Regions from separate parts of the Pseudomonas palleroniana genome, predicted to be linked through region 1. Evidence: predicted binding sites of a transcription regulator. Region 1 holds the regulator's gene; the other holds the start of a gene.
The links. Region 1 encodes sigma-54, which starts transcription at its own class of promoters, with help from an activator protein. Its sites were predicted from a motif close to ANTGGCATNNANNTTGCTNT; they were not measured.
Positions count from the first base shown of each region.

Region 2: glnK (P-II family nitrogen regulator) is a predicted target of sigma-54. The motif match lies at 3,384-3,403, and genes of this name have one in related genera.

Region 1 covers NZ_CP092411.1:5,683,081-5,690,567, reverse strand. Annotated here, with positions in the region: gene MJP36_RS25595 (ZIP family metal transporter) at 1-461, shown strand, start outside; gene MJP36_RS25590 (HPr family phosphocarrier protein) at 499-771, opposite strand; gene rapZ (RNase adapter RapZ) at 788-1,645, opposite strand; gene ptsN (PTS IIA-like nitrogen regulatory protein PtsN) at 1,648-2,112, opposite strand; gene hpf (ribosome hibernation-promoting factor, HPF/YfiA family) at 2,123-2,428, opposite strand; gene MJP36_RS25570 (RNA polymerase factor sigma-54) at 2,504-3,997, opposite strand; gene lptB (LPS export ABC transporter ATP-binding protein) at 4,182-4,907, opposite strand; gene lptA (lipopolysaccharide transport periplasmic protein LptA) at 4,907-5,440, opposite strand; gene lptC (LPS export ABC transporter periplasmic protein LptC) at 5,427-5,999, opposite strand; gene MJP36_RS25550 (KdsC family phosphatase) at 6,008-6,532, opposite strand; gene MJP36_RS25545 (KpsF/GutQ family sugar-phosphate isomerase) at 6,533-7,487, opposite strand, start outside.
Region 2 covers NZ_CP092411.1:731,036-738,522, forward strand. Annotated here, with positions in the region: gene MJP36_RS03110 (ABC transporter six-transmembrane domain-containing protein) at 1-573, opposite strand, end outside; gene MJP36_RS03115 (TetR/AcrR family transcriptional regulator) at 687-1,271, shown strand; gene MJP36_RS03120 (YifB family Mg chelatase-like AAA ATPase) at 1,268-2,764, opposite strand; gene MJP36_RS03125 (accessory factor UbiK family protein) at 2,929-3,189, opposite strand; gene glnK (P-II family nitrogen regulator) at 3,612-3,950, shown strand; gene MJP36_RS03135 (ammonium transporter) at 3,987-5,327, shown strand; gene MJP36_RS03140 (secondary thiamine-phosphate synthase enzyme YjbQ) at 5,539-5,964, shown strand; gene sutA (transcriptional regulator SutA) at 6,068-6,394, shown strand; gene MJP36_RS03150 (HAD family hydrolase) at 6,593-7,288, opposite strand; gene xerC (tyrosine recombinase XerC) at 7,285-7,487, opposite strand, start outside.

The DNA.
Region 1 (7,487 bases):
GGACACCGGACAAGCCGGTAATCCCGCCGCGTATCTGGCTATTTGTGTTCGCGATCATTGCCCACAACATTCCGGAAGGTATGGCGGTGGGCGTCTCCGCTGGGGGTGGCGTACCCGATGCCGACAGTTTGGCCATGGGCATTGCCCTGCAGGACGTGCCTGAAGGTCTGGTGATAGCGCTGGTATTAGCGGGGGCAGGGATGTCACGGTTCAAGGCATTCTTGATCGGTGCTGCATCCGGGTTGGTCGAGCCTGTCTTTGCCGTGCTTTGCGCATGGCTGGTAAGCCTGGCCGAGGTGCTGTTGCCATTGGGGATGGCGTTGGCCGCCGGTGCGATGTTGCTGGTGGTAACCCATGAAGTGATCCCCGAATCGAGGCGCAATGGTCACGAAAAGCTCGCCAGCCTGGGGCTGTGTATCGGGTTTTGCCTGATGATGGTCATGGATACTGCGTTGGGGTGAAGCCGTTTCAGCTCCACGCAGTTTTCAACGGGTGGGTTTACTCACCCTCATCAAAGTAGTTGTTGATCAACTTCACCAAGGCGTCCATCGCTTCCTGTTCCTGCTCGCCTTCCGTCTTCAGGTGGATCCGGGTGCCCTTGCCGGCAGCCAGCATCATCATGGCCATGATGCTTTTGCCATCGACCATCGATTCCGGGGTGCGGCCGGCGCGAATCTGACAGGGGAACTGCCCGGCAACGCCGACGAATTTGGCGGAAGCCCGGGCGTGCAAGCCGAGCTTGTTGATGATTTCAATTTCCAGAGCGGGCATCGCGGGGGTGTTCCTTTCAGCTAAGGTCGCGGTGGCGAACCTGGACGTTCTTGAGGGTGTGTTGCAAAACCTGGCCCAGTCGTTCGGTCAAATAGACAGAGCGGTGATGGCCGCCGGTGCAACCAATGGCAATCGTGACATAGGCCCGATTGCTCGCGGCGAAGCGCGGCAACCATTTGAGCAGGTAAGTAGAGATATCCTGGAACATATCCTCTACATCCGGCTGTGCTGCAAGGTAGTCGATAACGGGTTGATCCAGCCCGGACTGGTCGCGCAGCTCTGGCTTCCAGTAGGGGTTAGGCAAGCAGCGGACATCGAACACCAGGTCGGCATCCACCGGCATGCCGCGCTTGAAGCCGAACGACTCCACGAGAAACGCGGTGCCGGGCTCGGGCTGGTTCAACAGGCGCAGCTTGATCGCGTCGCGTAGTTGGTACAGGTTGAGGCTGGTGGTGTTGATCTTCAGGTCGGCGAGGTCAATGATTGGCCCCAGCAACGTGGTTTCGTCCTCAATGGCTTCAGCCAGAGATCGATGTGGGCTGCTGAGCGGATGACGTCGACGGGTTTCCGAGAAGCGTTTGAGCAGCGTCTCTTCGTCGGCATCCAGATACAGCACGTCGCAATGAATGTGCTTGGCGCGTACTTCCTCGAGCAACTCCGGGAAGCGGGAGAGGTGGCTGGGCAGGTTGCGGGCGTCAATCGATACGGCCACCAACGGCTGCGCCAGTTCGGTATGGATCAACGCACGTTCCGCCAATTCAGGCAGCAGACCGGCGGGTAAGTTGTCGATGCAATAAAAACCGCTGTCCTCAAGAACATTGAGAGCGGTGCTTTTACCTGAGCCGGAACGGCCGCTGACGATGATCAAACGCATGATTACTGCCCGTTTTGTTCATCCAGGACAACCTGATAGAGCGCCTCGTTGCTGCTGGCGCTGCGTAGTTTGTCGCGTACTTCCTTGCGGTCGAGCATGCTGGCGATCTGCCGAAGCAGTTCCAGGTGTGCGTCGGTGGCGGCCTGTGGGACCAGTAGCACGAACAGCAGGTCGACCGGGGCGCCGTCGATGGCGTCGAAATCGATGGGCGCTTCCAAGTGCAGCAGGGCGCTCACGGGCGCTTCACAACCTTTGAGGCGGCAGTGCGGAATGGCGATGCCATTGCCAAAACCGGTAGAGCCGAGTTTTTCACGGGCAACCAGCGCCTCGAAGACATCCTGCATCTCCAGATCCGGCACTTCGCGGCTGATCAGGTTGGCAATTTGTTCGAGGGCTTTTTTCTTGCTGCCGCCCGGCACGTTCACAAGGGAACGGCCGGGGGTCAGGATGGTTTCAAGTCGGATCATGGGAGGGGCGTTAGCGACCTGTACCTTGCATCAGGTGCAGATTCTTTTCCTTATGCTTTATGAGTTGGCGGTCGAGCTTGTCGTAGAGCGAGTCGATCGCCGCGTACATGTCTTCATGTTCCGCATTGGCGACGAGCTTGGCATTCGGTACGTGCAGGGTGGCCTCGATTTTCTGCTTGAGCTTATCGACCTCCATGATGACCTGCACGTTGGTGATCTTGTCAAAATGCCCCGCAAGCTTGTTCAGCTTGCTTTCGGTGTATTCACGCAGGGGTTTGGTGACTTCCAGCTGGTGTCCACTGATGTTGACTTGCATACAGCTTCTCCTTCGTTGCCAGTGCATAAAGCGGCAGGCCGGGGTGCCTGCCACTGGAACGCTGTGGCCCGCCCGTCACATCAAACGCTTACGCTCGCTGGAAGGCGCGATCCCGAGGGACTCGCGGTACTTGGCGACGGTTCGACGGGCGACCTGAATGCCTTGTGCCTCCAGTAAACCAGCGATCTTACTGTCACTCAATGGCTTTTTCTGATTTTCCGCGGCAACCAGTTTTTTGATGATCGCGCGGATTGCCGTGGACGAGCATTCGCCGCCTTCGGAGGTGCTGACGTGGCTTGAGAAAAAGTATTTCAACTCATAAATACCCCGGGGGGTATGCATGAATTTTTGCGTGGTTACCCGGGAGATCGTCGACTCGTGCATGCCCACTGCTTCGGCGATATCGTGCAGCACAAGCGGTTTCATCGCTTCGTCGCCATACTCCAGGAAGCCGCGCTGATGCTCGACGATCTGGGTGGCCACTTTCATCAGGGTTTCGTTGCGGCTTTGCAGGCTCTTGATGAACCAGCGGGCTTCCTGCAGTTGGTTGCGCATGAAGGTGTTGTCGGCGCTGGTGTCGGCGCGGCGCACAAAGCCTGCATATTGCGGGTTGACTCGCAGGCGCGGCACCGACTCCTGGTTCAGCTCGACGAGCCAGCGCTCATTGTCCTTGCGCACGATTACGTCGGGCACGACATACTCGGCTTCGCTGGACTCGATCTGTGAGCCTGGGCGCGGGTTGAGGCTCTGTACCAGCTCGATCACCTGGCGCAGGTCGTCTTCCTTGAGCTTCATGCGGCGCATCAACTGGCTGTAGTCGCGGCTGCCCAGCAGGTCGATATAGTCGGTCACCAGGCGCTGGGCTTCGACCAGCCAAGGGGTCTTGGCGGGCAGCTGGCGCAATTGCAACAGCAGGCATTCGCTGAGTGTACGGGCACCGATGCCGGCGGGCTCGAACTGCTGGATGCGGTGCAGGACGGCTTCGATTTCGTCCAGTTCGATGTCCAGTTCCGGGTCGAATGCCTCGAGGATTTCATCAAGGGTTTCGTCCAGGTAGCCCTGGTTGTTGATGCAGTCGATCAGTGTTACGGCGATCAGGCGGTCGGTGTCGGACATCGGCGCCAGGTTCAACTGCCACAACAGATGGCTTTGCAGGCTCTCGCCGGCGGACGTGCGGGTGGTGAAGTCCCACTCGTCATCGTCGCTGCTGGGCAGGCTGCTGGCGCTGGTCTGGTAGACGTCTTCCCAGGCGGTATCCACGGGAAGCTCGTTGGGGATGCGTTCGTTCCATTCGCCGTCCTCGAGGTTGTCCACCGTAGGGGCGGTTTCCTGATAGGAGGGTTCCTGCACGTCGGAGTTGGGTTTTTGCTCGATGTTGTCGGCCAGCGGGTCCGTATTATCGAAGTCGTCGCCGTCTTCCTGGCGTTCGAGCATCGGATTGGACTCCAGGGCCTCCTGGATTTCCTGTTGCAGGTCCAGGGTCGACAATTGGAGCAGGCGGATGGCCTGTTGCAGCTGCGGTGTCATCGTCAGCTGCTGGCCCATTCTCAGGACTAGCGATGGTTTCATGGCAGGGGCTTAACACCTTATTCGCCGGCGCATTGCGCCATCCACGACAGGGCGCGTGAGCGCCAAACATAAGCAAATTATATGCCTGATATCGGGGGCTTTGCCTAGAGCGCGGTAACAATAAAAAGCCTGAGGTTTTTATTGACTACCGCGCGCATTGGCAATAGCCGTGACACCGCGGTGTTTACAAGCGGAACTCGTGGCCCAGGTACACTTCCTTGACCAGTTCGTTGGCCAGAATGGTCGCGGAGTCACCTTCGGCGATCAGTTGGCCATCGTTGACGATATAGGCGGTTTCACAGATATCCAGCGTCTCGCGAACGTTGTGATCGGTGATCAGTACGCCGATGCCCTTGGCCTTGAGGTGGTGGATGATCTGTTTGATGTCGCCAACCGAGATCGGGTCGACGCCGGCAAAGGGTTCGTCCAGCAGGATGAACTTCGGTGCGGTGGCCAGGGCGCGGGCGATCTCCACTCGGCGACGCTCACCACCGGACAGGCTCATGCCGAGGTTGTCGCGAATGTGGTTGATGTGGAATTCCTGCAGCAGGCTTTCCAGCTCTTTGCGGCGGCCATCACGGTCGAGTTCCTTGCGGGTCTCCAGGATCGCCATGATGTTGTCGGCCACCGACAGTTTGCGGAAGATCGACGCTTCCTGCGGAAGATAGCCGATGCCGGCCCGAGCACGACCGTGCATGGGCTGGTGGCTGACATCCAGGTCGTCGATCAGCACGCGACCCTGATCCGCCTGGACCAGGCCGACGATCATATAGAAGCAAGTGGTCTTGCCGGCACCGTTGGGGCCGAGCAAACCGACGATCTGGCCACTGTCGATCGACAAGCTGACGTCGCGCACGACCTGACGGCTTTTATAGGCCTTGGCCAGATGCTGGGCTTTCAGGGTTGCCATTACTCGGCCTTCTTCTTCGGCTGGATAACCATGTCGACACGCGGACGAGGTGCGCTGACCTTGTTGCCATTGGCGCGACCGGCGTTGGCGATCTGTTTCACGGTGTCATAGGTGATTTTTTCACCTTCCGTGGAGTTGCCGTCGGTGCTGATCACTTTGGCCTGGTCGATCAAAATGATGCGGTTTTGCTGGGCGTGGTACTGGATGGTCTTGCCGTAGCCCTTCATCGGTCCCGGATCGGTCGCGGCTTGCTTCTGCTCGAAGTAAGCCAGGTTGCCCACCGAGGTCACCACGTCGATGTCGCCAGCGGGGGTGCGAGTGAGCGTCACCGTGTTGCCGGTGATTTTCATCGAGCCCTGGGTAATGATCACATCGCCCGTGTAGGTAGCAATGCCTTTCTTGTCGTCCAATTGGGCATCGTTGGCCTGGATGTGGATCGGTTGCTGGCTATCGTTCGGCAGAGCCCAGGCGCTCACGCTTCCCAGTGCTGCGCCCAGACCGAGCAAAATAGGGAGGGTTTTAACGAGCCTCATACTGTCCTCTTACGTTCGATAGCAGGTGTATCCTGCTTTCTTTCAAATACGCTTTCATTCCCTTGCCAGTCGATACACCGCCAGCGCCGTCGATTCTAACGTCTTGCTCGGTCTGCGCATATTGCTGTTGTGGGAATACGGTCATGCGACTGCTGGTGATGATGGTGTCGCGCTTCTGTTCGTCGGTGCGCGCAATGCGCACCGAATCGATCAACTCTACCTGGGTGCCGTCCGGGTTGACTTCGCCGCGCAGGCTCGTGACATGCCAAGGGAACTCGGTGCCACGGTACAGGTTCATGTCCGGGTTGGTCAGCAAAGTGACCTCGGACGCTTTCAAATGTTCGACCTTGTCCGCCGTCATCTCGTACTGCACCTTGCCGTCGGGCAGGAACTGCACGCTGTAGGCGTTGGTTGCGTAATAGTCGATAGCGCCTGCATCAACCTGCACGACAGGTTTGTCGAGGAAGCGCTCCGGGCTGATATTCCAGTAGCCCACCGCCAGGAAGATCGCGGCGATGACTCCGAATAACAGGAAGTTGCGAATCTTTTTGCTCAGCATAAAACGCTCTATAGGTAGGCGGCGTGGGCCGCTTCAAGACTGCCCTGGGCGCGCAGGATCAATTCGCAGAACTCGCGGGCGGCACCTTCACCGCCACGGGCAGTGGTGACGCCATGCGCGTGTTCACGCACAAAAGCTGCGGCGTTCGCGACGGCCATGCCCAGGCCCACCCGGCGAATGACCGGCAGGTCGGGCAGGTCATCGCCCAAGTAGGCGACCTGCTCATAGCTTAGGTTGAGTTGGCCAAGAAGCTCGTCCAGAACCACCAGTTTATCCTCACGGCCCTGATAGAGGTGAGGAATCCCCAGGTTTTGTGCGCGGCGTTCCACAACGGGTGTCTTTCGACCGCTGATAATCGCGGTTTGCACGCCCGCGGCCATCAACATTTTGATGCCTTGGCCATCAAGCGTGTTGAAAGTCTTGAATTCGCTGCCATCCTCGAGGAAATACAGGCGGCCATCGGTCAGCACGCCATCGACGTCGAAAATCGCCAGTTTGATGTTCTTTCCGCGTTGCAGCAGGTCGTCGGTCATTTACATCACTCCCGCACGCAGTAAGTCGTGCATGTTCAACGCGCCAATCGGGCGGTCGTCGCTGTCGACTACCACCAGCGCGCCGATCTTGTGGTCTTCCATGATCTTCAGGGCTTCGGCCGCGAGCATTTCCGGGCGGGCCGTCTTGCCGTGGGGCGTCATCACCGCATCGATGGTTGCGGTGTGGATATCAATGGTACGGTCCAGGGTTCGGCGCAGGTCGCCGTCGGTGAAGACTCCGGCCAGGCGTCCGTCGGTCTCCAGGATCACGGTCATGCCCAGGCCCTTGCGGGTCATCTCCATCAACGCGTCCTTGAGCAACGTGCCGCGTTGGACGTGGGGCAGTTCATCGCCGGCATGCATGACGTTTTCCACCTTCAGCAGCAGGCGACGGCCCAGGGCGCCGCCCGGGTGGGAGAACGCGAAGTCTTCAGCGGTAAAGCCGCGAGCCTCCAGCAGCGCTACGGCCAGGGCGTCGCCCATGACCAGGGCCGCGGTGGTCGAAGAGGTCGGAGCCAGGTTCAGTGGGCAGGCTTCATGGGCCACATGCACGTTCAAGTTGACTTCGGCAGCCTTGGCCAGCGTCGATTCCGGGTTGCCGGTGAGGCTGATCATCTTGATGCCCAGGCGCTTGATCAGCGGCAGCAAGGTCACGATTTCGTTGGTGGTGCCGGAGTTGGACAGCGCCAGGATGATGTCATCCTTGGTGATCATGCCCATGTCGCCATGGCTGGCTTCGGCCGGATGTACAAAAAACGCGGTGGTGCCGGTGCTTGCCAGTGTGGCGGCAATCTTGTTGCCGACATGGCCGGATTTGCCCATGCCGACCACGACAACGCGGCCCTTACTGGCCAGGATCATCTCGCAGGCACGCACGAAATCCGCGTCGATATGGGCCAGTAAACCTTCTACGGCTTCCAGTTCGAGGCGAATGGTACGTTGTGCGGATTGAATG
Region 2 (7,487 bases), 1.3 Mb from region 1:
CTCATGCAGTGCCTGGTTGCGCTGGGCAAAGCGTGGCAACAGCGTGATGCACAGCAGCAGTGCGGCCACGCAGGCCAGGCCTACCCAAGGCTCAATCACGATCAACATCACCGCCGCGCCGATAATCGACACCAAAGCCGTGGCAATGATCGGCACGTGCTTTTCAAAGAAGTCGACAAACTCACGTGCGAGTACCACGCGTGCCGCGGATTTCGAGGTGCTGTGGTTTTGCTGGCGCTGGTTGAGAATGACAGGCACCGCAAGGTCGGCATAGATCCGTGTGAACGTGCGCGTATCCAGAGCCCGTCGTGCGGCCCCGACTACCCAGAACGCCATGACTACGACGGCGTAGAACAGCGCGCTGCGCGCGTCGCCGCGAAGGATGGAGTCCACCGCAAACCCTGCAAACAATGGGTAGGCCAGCAATAGCGCGTTTTCCAATGCGACCAGCGACAGTGTGCAGGACAACTTGCCGGGATAGGCTTTGGCGATGGCTTTTAAGGTTTGACCGGCAGATTGCTGGCCGATTTTCTTGCTTTCTTCGATCAGAATTTGTGGGGGGACGGATGACATGGGTGCACCAGAGGGATGATAAACGCTATTATTGAGCGACTGCTCAAGTATCCTTGAGCGATCGCTCAAAAAGCAAGCGCCGTTTATCTTCCCGCGCCTGAAGGAAATGTCCAATGTCGCGTATCGACCGTAAAGACCAGATCATCGCCGCTGCCCTGGAACTGTTTCGTAGCAAGGGTTTTGCTGATGTGTCTACCCGTGATCTGGCTGAACATGCCGGACTTTCCCGCAGCCACGTTTATCACTATTTCAGCGACTGGAAGGAACTGCGCCGCGAAGCCTTTGTGCGGTTTGCCAACGAACAGTTGGACGAAGTGCGTGCACCGCTGGCAGAGGCGCCGCCTCTGGAGGCGTTGGTGGGTTTCTTGTGTGACTGCCTTCCGAGCACCGCCGATGCTGGCTGGGCGCTATGGCTTGATGCTTGGGACGAAGCGATGCAAGACCCGGAAATGGCGCATGCTTATTTGGTGATCAATGCTCAGTGGCAAGGCATGCTCGCTGAGGTGATCGAGCGATGTGTCGCTGCCAAAGTCGTGCGTTGTGACTCGCCCCAACGCGCTGCCCGCCAGATCTTTGCCGTGGCGATGGGCTACGCCGATGACCTGATGCTCAAACCCTCCCCAGAGGCGGCCGAAGTGGCGTTGGACGAAGTCATGGAAGTGGCCCGGTTGTTGTTGGACTTTCCCAAGGGGCCTTAGCCGGTCGCCGCAGGCCGATACTGCAAGGCCTCCGCCAAATGAGTCCGGGTGATGCTGTCGGCTTGCTCAAGGTCGGCAAGCGTACGCGCCACCTTGAGTAGCCGATGGGCTGCGCGCAGGGAAAGCGTCAGCCGTTCACAGGCACTTTCCAGCCAGCCTTCATCAACCTTGGCCAGCTTGCAGTGCTCGCGCAACCCCGGCAGATCAAGGAAAGCATTTGCACAGCCCTGGCGTCGCTGTTGGCGATCGCGGGCCTGAGCGACCCGTGCCGATGCCTGGGCTGTGTTATCGCCAGCTTGTGAGGTTGGGTTCAGCGCGGTGGCTTCCCGGGCCACGGTGAGATGCAGGTCGATGCGATCCAGCAATGGCCCCGAGAGTTTGTTGCGGTAGCGCTGGACCTGCTCCGGTGTACAGCGGCAGCGTCCACTGGGTTCGCCCATGTAGCCGCAAGGGCAGGGGTTCATGGCGGCGACCAACTGGAAGCGGGCCGGGAAACTGACGCGATCACGGGCGCGGGAGATGACGATATGCCCTGATTCCAGGGGTTCGCGCAGCACCTCAAGTACCTTGCGATCAAACTCTGGCAACTCATCCAGAAACAACACGCCGTGATGGGCCAGGGTAATTTCGCCCGGCTGTGGTTTTGAACCGCCGCCTACCAGCGCCGGCCCGGAAGCCGAGTGGTGCGGCTGGCGAAAGGGCCGGTGCGGCCAATGGCTCAGCGGCGCCAGGCTGACTACTGATTGAATCGCCGCGACTTCCAACGCCTCCTGCTCACTCAACGGTGGCAATAACCCGGGCAGCCGGCTGGCGAGCAAGGTCTTGCCGGTGCCGGGCGGCCCGCTGAGCAGCAGGTTATGCGCGCCCGCAGCGGCAATCAGCAACGCGCGTTTGGCCGCAAGCTGGCCCTGTACTTCGCTCAGGTCCGGATAGGGTTTGTTCAGGCACAGCAAGCCGTCGGACTTATAGGGCTCAATCGGCACATGCCCATTCAAGTGCGCCACCACCTGCAGCAGGTGATCCACCGCAATCACCTTCAACCCCGACGCCAGGCAGGCTTCTTCGGCATTCGCCCGAGGCACTATTACAGTGCGCCCGGCCTTGCGCGCAGCCAACGCCGCCGGCAGCACCCCTTTGACTGCCCGCACCTCGCCGGACAGCGCCAACTCTCCCAGGCATTCCACATCATCGAGCATCAATGCCGGCACCTGCACACTGGCTGCCAGGATCCCCAAGGCAATCGCCAGATCAAAACGCCCGCCGTCCTTGGGCAGGTCGGCGGGCGCGAGGTTGAGGGTGATGCGGCGGGACGGGTATTGCAGTGCGCAGTTGAGGATCGCACTGCGCACGCGGTCCTTGCTTTCCTTCACAGCCGTTTCCGGCAAACCCACCAATGTGAGCGATGGCAGACCATTGGCCATGTGCACTTCGACGGTCACTGCGGGGGCTTCGACGCCAACCTGGGCGCGGCTGTGGACGATGGCGAGGGACATGCGCGTTCCTTGAAAAGGGTGCCGCTTCTTGCGGTTTTTCAAGGGTAGACGAGGCGGGGAAGAGCGAAGCGGGGGAGGTTTTACAGAACGTATCCGGCGCAGGCAGCAGCGCTTTATGTGGGCTCTGCCGGGCTAACGCTCGACAGCGCCCACACTGACCGTGCTCATTCGGCGGGTGGCGTCAGCCTGGCTTCCAGTTCCGCCACCTTCGCCTCCAGGCTCTCGAGTCGCGCTCGCGTGCGGGCAAGCACGACCATCTGGCTGTCAAATTCTTCCCGGCTCACCAGGTCGAGCTTGCTGAAGCCGCTTTGCAACAGCGCCTTGAATTGGCTTTCGATTTCAGTGCGAGGCAGCGGGGTTTCGCCGCTGAACAAGCGAGAGGCGTGGCCGCTGAGGGCGTCGAGGAAGTCTTTGGGCGCGAGCATGGGAAATATTCCGGAAAACTGTTGGGCGCCAGTGTATCACGCAGCGTCTATAGTCTTTTTCACGGCCGCGAGCGCACGCTTTTCGCGCAGGAGGTCTGGCGGTAGCGCACTGTTTTTGTGCGCATTGGCGTCGTCAAAACGCCCCGCGGGTGGGCACAAGTGGGCAATGGACTGATTTCAATGATTTTTACGGAGCTGGCAAGGTTTCTGCTTAGACGATCATGACCCATGCACTGATGCAGTCGCTGTGACGAATGCAGTGCGCCGACGGATCAGGGGTACAGGTTTCGTCACCAGTGGTTCGCTGGCGTCGCCACGGTAATTGTCGAGGCGACGATGCGTTACAAAGCCAGGCACTGCGCTTAGACTTGAGACGGGTTTGTTTTCCTGGGGCAAGTCCACCAATTCGGGAGAGAGTTTTCATGAAGCTAGTCACTGCCATCATCAAGCCGTTCAAGTTGGACGATGTACGCGAGTCACTGTCCGAGATCGGCGTGCAGGGCATTACCGTTACTGAGGTCAAAGGCTTCGGTCGGCAGAAGGGTCATACCGAGCTGTATCGCGGCGCGGAATACGTGGTCGATTTCCTGCCGAAGGTGAAGATTGATGTCGCCATTGACGACAAGGATCTTGACCGGGTTATCGAGGCGATAACCAAGGCGGCCAACACCGGCAAGATCGGTGACGGCAAGATCTTCGTGGTCAATCTGGAACAGGCTATTCGCATCCGTACCGGCGAAACCGATACCGACGCAATCTAAGCCGCCAAACCCCTTAACGCCCCAGGAGAAAACAATATGACTCTGCGTAAATTCGCAGGGCTAGGAGCCCTGTTGTCCCTCGTAATGCCCGCCCTGGCATTGGCGGCGGACCCAGCACCTGCTCCAGTCCTCAATTCCGGCGACACGGCATGGATGCTCACCTCCACCGCGCTGGTGCTGTTCATGACCATTCCGGGTCTGGCGCTGTTTTACGGCGGCATGGTGCGCTCTAAAAACATTCTTTCCGTGATGATGCAGTGCTTCGCCATCACTGGCCTGATCACCATCCTGTGGTTTGTCTACGGCTACAGCATGGCGTTCGATACCACCGGTATGGAAGCGGGCGTCGTCAACTTCAACTCCTTCGTGGGCGGCCTGTCCAAGTTGTTCCTGTCGGGCGTGACCCCAGCGAGCATCACGGGCCCTGCGGCGCTGTTTCCCGAGGCGGTGTTCGTCACCTTCCAGATGACTTTCGCCATCATTACTCCTGCGCTGATCGTCGGTGCTTTTGCCGAGCGTATGAAGTTCTCCGCGATGCTGATCTTCATGGGCGTCTGGTTCACCCTGGTCTACGCACCGATTGCCCACATGGTATGGGGCGGTCCGGGTTCGTTGCTGGGCGACTGGGGCGTGCTGGACTTCGCCGGTGGCACCGTGGTGCACATCAACGCGGGTGTGGCTGGCCTGGTGGCGTGCCTGGTACTCGGCAAGCGTAAAGGCTTCCCGACCACCCCGATGGCACCGCACAACCTGGGTTACACCCTGGTCGGCGCGGCCATGCTGTGGGTGGGTTGGTTCGGCTTCAACGCCGGCTCCGCGGCGGCTGCCAACGGTACTGCCGGTATGGCAATGCTGGTGACCCAGATCGCTACCGCTGCTGCGGCACTGGGCTGGATGTTCGCCGAGTGGATCACCCACGGTAAGCCGAGCGCACTGGGCATCGCCTCGGGCGTGGTGGCTGGCCTGGTGGCAATCACTCCAGCCGCCGGCACCGTGGGCCCGATGGGCGCACTGGTGATCGGCCTGGCCGCCGGTGTGGTGTGTTTCTTCTGCGCCACTACCCTGAAACGCAAGCTCGGTTACGACGACTCCCTGGATGCCTTCGGCGTGCACGGTATCGGCGGTATCCTGGGTGCGATCCTGACTGGTGTGTTCGCGGCGCCTTCGCTGGGCGGCTTCAACGCAGCCACCACTGATATCGCGGCGCAAGTCTGGATTCAGTGCAAAGGCGTCGGCTTCACCGTGATCTACACGGCCATCGTGACCTTCATCATCCTCAAGGTGCTGGATGTGGTGATGGGCCTGCGGGTTACCGACGAAGAAGAGGCGGTCGGCCTCGATCTGGCGCAACACAACGAACGCGGTTACAACTTGTAAATCCGCGAAAAAAAGATGCCCGGCTTGCCGGGCATTTTTTTGTCTGGCGTTTGTCAGTTCCAAAAGGCTGTAACGGTTTTTGTGCGGACTTTGTGATGGGCCGCACACGGCACTTTTTACTGTGCGAATGTCTTACAGGCATGTAGGCGTATTCGGCACTTTGTTTTTTTCCAGAGCACGCTAGAATGCGCGCCGATAGGCGGAGAACTGTATGTGGCAACAGACCCTGATTACTCTGCGGGCCAAGCCCCGGGGCTTTCACTTGGTAACCGATGAGTTGCTCGCCGGCTTGCCTGAATTGAAGGCATGTCGCGTGGGCCTGTTGCATCTGTGGCTGCAGCACACCTCGGCCTCGTTGACGGTCAACGAGAACGCCGATCCGGCGGTTCGCCGTGACTTCGAACGTTATTTCAACTCACTGGTGCCGCAGGGCCGTGCGGGGTTTGAACACAACGACGAGGGGCCGGATGATCTGCCGGCGCACTTCAAGGCCAGTCTCCTGGGCTGCCAGCTGAGTCTGCCGGTCAAGGCCGGCCGCTTGGCGATGGGGACCTGGCAAGGTGTTTATCTGGGCGAGCACCGTGATCATGGCGGTGCTCGTAAAGTCCTCGCCACCTTGCACGGTGATGAGGCATAAGCCACTGGTTATCCGGTGGATGTTGATTTTTTTCCGGCGACCTTCGACAGAAGGCGAAGCTGGGCTATAACTAATCTGCTTTTCGCAAGTCATGAGGTAGAACATGAGCGACGATGATCTGGAAAACGACGACCTCGAAGTGGGTGACGACGACGACACCGAAGAAGGTCTTGAAGCCGCGGCGGAAGACGTTGCTGAAGACGACGGTGGCGATGATGTACCTGTTCCTGCGGCCAAAGGCAAAGCCAAGGCTGCGGTTTCGGTAGACGAACTGCCGAGTGTTGAAGCCAAGAACAAAGAGCGCGACGCGCTGGCCCGTGCGATGGAAGAGTTCCTCGCCAAAGGTGGCAAAGTGCAGGAAGTCGAGGCTAACGTGGTGGCAGACCCACCGAAGAAGCCGGATAACAAGTACGGCAGCCGACCTATCTGAGGTCAGGCACCTGCTTGTAAGAAAAAGCCCGCCGTCGCTGCGGGCTTTTTCATGCCCTGGTCATTGTAGTGAGCGGGCTTGCCCCGCGCTGGGGGGCGAAGCCGCCCTAAACCCAGGCGCCTCGGTCTTTCTGAAATACCGCGATGTCCTTGTTGGGGCGGCTTCGCCCCAGCGCGGGGCAAGCCCGCTCACTACAAGTTATTGCCAGCTGGCGAGCAGCGGCGGTAACTCGGTCAGGCTGCGAATCTCCGCGTCCGGACGCTTGTCCGCTTCCCACGCCTTGCCCGTCGGGTTGAACCAAACCGCCCGAAGGCCCGCCTGCTGCGCCCCAGCGATGTCATCCCCCGGATGATCGCCAATATGCACCGCCTGGTCGGCATCCACGCCACCCCGCTGCAATGCCTCTTGAAACAGTCGCGCATCCGGCTTGGCAATGCCGATATCTTCAGCGCGCAGGGCGAAGTGAAAGTAGTCCGCCAGCCCCACACGTTGCACATCGGCATTGCCATTGGTGATCACCCCCAGCAGGAAGTGCTGGCGCAAGGCTTGAAGCATGGGCTCGGCCTCGGGAAAAGGGGTGAGTTGATGACGCGCATGGATGAAGGCTTCGAAGCATATGTCCGCCATCTGTGCGGCTTCAGGCGGTGGATAGCCGGCCTCTTCAAATGCGTGCAGCAGTATCCGGTGACGCAGGATGCTGATGCGATGCTTCAACTCGGGATGGCGCTCCAGCACTTGCTGGCGCAGGCTGGCGAAATGCTCAAGCGGCAGGTCGCCGACCTTGGCGGCATGGGTCGCCAGCCATTCGCGCATCGACGCTTCGGCACTGATAATGACGGGGACGTTGTCCCACAGGGTGTCGTCCAGGTCGAAAGTGATCAGCTTGATACTCATGAGTCGCCGCCCTTGATACGTTTGGCCCGAGGATGGGCGCTGTCGTATACCGTTGCCAGGTGTTGGAAATCGAGGTGGGTGTAGATCTGCGTGGTCTTGATATCGGAGTGGCCGAGCAGCTCCTGTACCGCACGCAGGTCCTGGGAGGATTCGAGCAGATGGCTGGCAAAGGAGTGGCGCAGCATGTGTGGGTGCAGGT